DNA from 2 places in the Cellvibrio sp. pealriver genome. Region 1 is predicted to be linked to the other one. Evidence: predicted binding sites of a transcription regulator. Region 1 holds the regulator's gene; the other holds the start of a gene.
The links. Region 1 encodes LexA, which represses DNA repair genes until DNA is damaged. Its sites were predicted from a motif close to ACTGTNTNTANANACAGT; they were not measured.
Positions count from the first base shown of each region.

Region 2: dinB (DNA polymerase IV) is a predicted target of LexA. The motif match lies at 2,003-2,020, and genes of this name have one in related genera.

Region 1 is NZ_KQ236688.1:1,666,313-1,669,740, forward strand. Features, by position in the region: gene fliS (flagellar export chaperone FliS) at 1-21, opposite strand, end outside; gene VC28_RS07070 (hypothetical protein) at 192-470, opposite strand; gene fliS (flagellar export chaperone FliS) at 483-869, opposite strand; gene VC28_RS07080 (DUF2845 domain-containing protein) at 1,102-1,461, shown strand; gene lexA (transcriptional repressor LexA) at 1,548-2,150, shown strand; gene VC28_RS07090 (cell division inhibitor SulA) at 2,143-2,574, shown strand; gene VC28_RS07095 (hypothetical protein) at 2,708-2,974, opposite strand; gene VC28_RS07100 (hypothetical protein) at 3,036-3,428, opposite strand, start outside.
Region 2 is NZ_KQ236688.1:2,355,945-2,359,372, reverse strand. Features, by position in the region: gene VC28_RS10255 (glycosyl hydrolase) at 1-772, shown strand, start outside; gene dinB (DNA polymerase IV) at 824-1,978, opposite strand; gene VC28_RS10245 (alpha-N-arabinofuranosidase) at 2,194-3,428, shown strand, end outside.

The DNA.
Region 1 (3,428 bases):
TTGTGGATTGTAGTTGGACACGGGCGATCCCCTGCTGGCAGTTATTTATCCTAAGGCTAGCAGGCTGAACCCATTTTTGCGAGTTTTGCTATAAGAGAGTTATTTTAAAAACCTTATGAACTAGGCGCAGTTAACAATTTTTAACAGAGACACGAACACAACCCTGTCCATAAGCTGCAAATAATCCAGGATCAAGTCGCATGCAAAAAAGTGACTTCACGTTGGCATTGTGCAATCAAACCAGCATAAACACCTTTCAATTCACTCAATGCATCGATGACAGCCGCTTTATCGTCACGATTGGAAGCAATAACACGATCAATGAGCAAGATGCAGATACGATCTAAATGCCTTACTTTTTCCCAATCTTCCGCGTCCAGTGCAGCAGTCAATGCCTGCTGTACACTGCGCATTGCGACTACACCTGCATTCCCCCTGTAATCGGGGGAACTAATCAACTGAATTGCCATGTTACCCCCTCATTAAACCTGATTAGCAATAGCATCCCATGCTGATTTTATTTCGCCCAACAACCGACCGCACTCATCGAGGTAATCTGGGTTATTTTCGTAATTTGCCTGACTCAAGCGACGAATAATGTAGTCATATAAGCCATCAAGATTCGCAGCCAGACTTCCGCCATCTTTATCATTAAGGCTACCTTGCAAGCCACCCACGATAGCGGTTGCTTTGCCAATCAACTCACCTTTACGTGCGATCTGGTTTTGTTGCATAGCGCCTTTTGCTTGCGCAATGCGCTCCAAAGCACCTTCAAATAACATTTGAATCAATCGATGGGGCGATGCAGTTTCTACAGAAGAATGAACTTTTACATTTGCATAATTTTGCACAGCAGAATAGGCATTCATAATTCACCAATATTGTCAGAAGTTACTCACTACCCTGCCCTTCAACATGCATTGGACAGCTGTATAAGCTAACGGCCCAAATTGCGAAATCTTTAACGGGAATCATCGTAAATTTCGGATTTATTCGGCTTATTACTAAAAGGCTAAATTCTCCGAATATTTGTACCAAAAGTATTCATGCCGCATTCAGATACGAAGATTAGAGTTAAATCCACCCCTTCAGGAGTTCATCATGCGAACACTCTCTATTTATCTCATCGGCTTTCTTTTATTCGGTATCGGCAATACTGCTCTTGGAGAATCATTACGCTGTAAAAATAAATTGGTTCATATAGGCGATAGCAAAGCCGAAGTCATAGATAAGTGTGGTAGTCCATTAATGATAGACAGCTTCTGTCAGCCAATTGCCACAAGCAACCAATCCCAAGGCGTGCAATACGGCGATAACAACGTGCAAAATAATATTGTTATACAAGCATGCGAGAACATCGATATCTGGACCTATGAGCCCCGGAAAGGCAAGTTTACGACCCACCTCTATTTCGCACAGGGGCAATTGAGAGGGATTCGCTACGGGGATCGGGTGGATTAATCACCAAACTGAAAAACTATTGCACAACCCGAATTACTGTATATAATCACAATAACTGTACAAATAAACAGATTCAGGAGTGCACTATGTCAGATCTAACACCGCGCCAGGAACAGGTACTTCAGTTAATCCGCCAATATGCAGATGACACGGGATATCCGCCTACACGCGCTGAAATTGCACGAATTCTTGGATTTAAGTCTGCCAACGCGGCAGAAGAACACATTAAAGCCTTGGCACGTAAAGGGGCGATTGAGATTATCCCGGGCGCTTCACGCGGCATTCGGTTACCCGAAGTCCACTCAGGCATTCCCATCATAGGACGCGTCGCTGCTGGGAATCCAATACTTGCTCAAGAGCACATCGAAGATTATTGCAACATCCCGCAAAGCTTTTTTTCACTCAATGCAGATTATTTGCTTCGTGTGCATGGCATGAGTATGAAGGATGTAGGAATTCTAGATGGAGATCTGCTTGCTGTGCACCGCACAGATCAAGCTCGTAATGGCCAGATTGTCGTCGCACGAATTGGCGAAGAAGTAACGGTCAAAAGGCTTAAACGTACAAACAATAAAGCGCTGGTTGAATTGTGGCCGGAAAACCCTGACTTCGATGTCATCCATGTTGATATGCGAGAACAAGAGTTCAGTATTGAAGGTTTAAGTGTAGGAGTAATTCGTCGTGACTAATATCGCACACGCTATTGCAGCCCCAGCAAGCGCGACACCACAAGCTAATAGCCAACAGCAACAACCCGCTAGCGGAGTTACTGAACTGGTATTGGCAAGTGACTCCCCGGAACAGCTGGCTCTACTCCTACCGATGATTGCTTTTTTAGGTAACGCCTGCAAAGACCGTTGGATTACTTGGGTAGCTCCGCATAACATCAGCCGCGATCTATTAGAGTCGTACGGTGTCAATACTCGCTATATTCGCGTTATTCACTGTCAGGATCCGCAGACATTACTGTGGATCACATGGGAAGCACTTTCGGCTGGCAATAGCCATACCGTTATCTCCAGCCCAGGCAAGCTGAGCGACAAAGAACTTGCCCAATTGGAGGTTGCTGCAACAAAAGGAAATTGCCGTGGATTGCTTTTGCGCGTGCGTTGATACGTGCACAAATAAAACAACAGAAGAACTGTTTGACAGACCAAAAATGATGAAAAATAGATAAATCCAGGGAGGGGAAAAACAAATAACGGCTTTGTAACCACTTAACAATTAGACATTAACCGCACAATACCTAATGCAACATCAGCTTTTCAGCCTCATCAACGCCTTCCAATAATTCATCCAACATTGCCTCAGCTTGCTGATCAGCAATTTCTCCAGCAGCCTCCATACCAGCCTCAATCATTGCCTTGGCCACCATGAATTTCTCTTCTCCGAGGAAGGCTAATGACTCTGCTGAAAAACGAATCGTTACTAGAGGCTCGTTGCTCTCATCATCTGCCCGAGCTAATGCTACATCGCCGTTAATTAGCTCAATAATTTCATAAAAAGACGACATTTATACCTCGGAGACCTCTTAAATAGCAGTCGCGTATTCTAACACCCAATCTACCCAAAACCTATTTTGGATTTCCATCCAAGGGTAGTGCCTGTAACAACAATGATGGCGTGTTAGTGCTTATCCACCAATTATCACCTACAACAGGTAATAAGACTGCCTGCCCTGCCGTTATCTGCATTGAAGCGTCACCCATGCTGAGTGATACCGACCCATTCAGCACCATCAGCAACGAATAGCGACTTGAATCCAATGGCTGACCTTCCTTCAAAGTGATTCGCTGCACTTCAAAATCATCAAAACTGGCAATAGATTCAATGCAATTCAGGCCACTGAAGTTCCATAACTGCGATGGTTCTTTTTGATAACTGTCCAGTGTTGCCAATCGCACCGCTATCTCCGAATCCCAGTGAGACTGAGTCAAGACTTGCTGTGAAAAGCTCAAAATTTTCCG
Region 2 (3,428 bases), 690 kb from region 1:
GGCGGTTGTTGCGGCGTTACCCGGTGGAGAAGCCAATGCCGTGTATAACGGTTATCTTGATCAGCTTGCCGATTGGGCTAACAATTTGAAGGATGATAATGGCAAATTAATTCCCGTGATTTTCCGCATACTGCATGAAAATACCGGTAGCTGGTTTTGGTGGGGTAATGAGCAATCAACACCCGAACAATACAAACAACTTTATCAATACACTGTGGAATATTTGCGCGATACCAAAGGCGTACACAATTTTTTGTACGCGTATTCACCCAATAATTTCTGGGAGGTAACGGAAGAAAATTATTTAGAACGTTACCCCGGCGATGCTTATGTTGATGTGCTGGGGTTCGATACTTACGGTGAAGCTGAAAATAACGAAAACTGGTTTAAAAACGTGGTTGCCAATGCCGCATTGGTTGCGCGTATGGCTGATGAGCGCGAAAAAATCCCGGTGATTTCCGAAATTGGCATTCGCGCACCGGATATTGAAGCAGGTAAGTTTGATAATCAGTGGTACCGTAAACTGATTGCTGCATTAAAAGCGGATGTCGATGGGCGCAATATTTCGTTCTTACTCACCTGGCGCAATGCGCCCGAAGGCGTTCCCGGGCCAGATGGAAAAAATGTCCCTCATTATTGGGTGCCTGCTAACCGCGATGAAAATATCAATAACGGCACCTTGGATGATTTCCGTGAGTTCTATAAAGACGAGTTCACCGCATTTAACCGCGATATTTCCGGGGTTTATACCATTGAAACCCGAGTGAAATAAAAGTGTGTAACGTGTGATGAAAACGGCCCTCATTGAGGGCCGTTTTTATGTTTACTGTGCTGATAACAATAACGGCATTTCTGCTGCGGAATCGTATTTTGAAACAGGAACGGGAATTGTGTGTTGCTTATAGTGCGCATGAAATTCTGGGTTAAATAACTCCAGCTGCAAAAAATGATTATTCTCCCGCAAATCAATAAATCGTACTCCCACCCCAAGCAAACGCACCGGCATTGCTTTGCGTTCATAAGCATCTGCACACAAGCTTTGCAATTCTGCGAGCGATACCGAGCTGGCACTGCGCTCAATAGTAGTGATGCTGAAATCGGAAAATTTTATTTTTACAAACAGTTTTACCACTTTGTAATCTTCATCGACTCGCCGTAAGCGAATTGCCAGTTGTTGGCTGAGCGAGGGGATTTCATTCAGGCATTGGGTTATGCCGGGCAAATCCTGCGCAAAGGTATTTTCGACGCTTAACGATTTGCGGCGGCGGTCAACGGTTACGGGGCGCTCATCAATGCCGCGGCTCAAGTGATACAAACGCGCGCCCATTTGCCCAAAGCGCTGCGTTAATTCAAATACTGAAAATTTATGCAAATCGCTGCAGGTAAAAATAGCCAGTTCAGCTAATTTACTCGCCATAGCTTTGCCTACACCATAAATTTTATTAACCGGTAATTGCGCCACAAAATCAGGTACTTTCGCTGGCGTAATAACAAATTGTCCATTGGGTTTATTCCAGTCGCTGGCGATTTTGGCGAGAAATTTATTCGGTGCGATACCCGCGGAAACAGTAATCCCGATTTCTTTATGAATGCGCGCGCGAATTTCCTGCGCGATCAAGGTGGCGCTGCCGTGATGAAATTCTGACTCGCTGACATCCAGAAAAGCTTCATCCAACGACAAGGGTTCAACCAATTCGGTGTATTCGTAAAAAATACTGCGCATCTGCAGCGAGGCTTCGCGGTACGCGTCCATACGGTGGGGTAATAAAATTAAATCCGGGCAGAGGCGCTTGGCGTGGCTGCTTGGCATGGCGGAGCGTACACCGAACTTTCGCGCTTCGTAATTGCAGGTAGAAATAACCCCGCGGCTTTCGCTGCGGCCGCCCACGGCAATCGGGCGATTGAGCAGCGAAGGGTCATCGCGCATTTCAATCGCTGCAAAAAAACAGTCGGCATCCAGATGGATAATTTTACGCATGGGGCAGGTCAATATTGAATCGATACTGTATTTAAACACAGTGCTTGCAAAATGACAGCTAGGGTTGGACTCAGGAAGATGAAAATCCTGACAGATGCTGGCAGCAATTCGATGAGTGGGTAAAATTAGGTTAACTTGTATGACAATATGATGATGTCATGATTATCCTTTATCGCCTGAAGTTAACGATAAATACAAACAATGGAGAACCTTCTATGCGTTTCATCAAGCCGCTTGCCGCCGCTATAGGCCTGTGTGCCTCGTCGCTGGTGTTTGCCAATACCCAAGTGAGTGTAGACACCACCAAGCCCGGTCCTGTCATTAATAAAAATATCTATGGCCAATTTGCTGAGCACCTTGGGCGCGGTATATACGAAGGCATTTGGGTCGGCCCCAAATCCAAAATCCCCAATACCAAAGGCTGGCGTAATGATGTTGTGGGTGCGCTGAAAGAATTGCAGGTGCCGCTAGTGCGTTGGCCTGGCGGTTGTTTCGCCGATGAATATCACTGGCGCGAAGGCATTGGCCCGCGCGATAAGCGCCCGGCACGTGTGAATACCAACTGGGGTGGCGTGATAGAAGATAACGCTGTAGGTACGCATGAGTTCTTTGACCTGGTTGAAATGCTGGGTGCAGAAGCCTATGTGAACGGCAATTTGGGCACCGGTACTCCGCAAGAGATGGCAGAGTGGCTGGAGTATATGACGTCAGACAGTAAATCCACGCTGGCCGAGCTGCGCCGCAAAAACGGCCGCGATAAACCCTTCCGCGTACACTATTTTGCGATTGGTAACGAAGCCTGGGGTTGTGGCGGCAACATGACGCCCGAGTTCTACACGCATCTGTACAAGCAGTACGCCAGCTTCCTCAAAACACCAAAAGACAACACGCCTATTTTAATTGCGAGCGGTGGTCACACCGAGGACACCAGCTGGGCAGATCACCTCACTGCCAACGTAAAACCGAATTGGGCATTGCGTATGGATGCGGTGAGCTTCCACTACTACACCTTGCCAACCGGCGATTGGACAGTAAAAGGCGCAGCCACCGGCTTCCCGGAAAAAGAGTGGATGTCCACCATGGTTAACACGTTGAAAATGGATCAGTTCATTGTCAACAACAAAAAAGTGATGGATAAAAATGATCCCGAGAAAAAAGTTGGTTTTTATGTGGATGAATGGGGTACATGGTACGACGTAACCGGTGATGACGATCCTGGTTTCCTTTACCAACAAAACACCATGCGCGATGCAATCGTAGCGGCGCTCAACTTCAATATTTTCCACAAACACGCCGACCGTGTGCACATGAGTATCATTGCGCAAATGGTTAACGTATTGCAGGCGATGATTTTGACCGATAAGGAAAAAATGATCCTGACTCCGACCTATCACGTGTTCAAAATGTACAAGCCCTTCCAGGATGCAACCAGCTTGCCTCTGGAATTAAA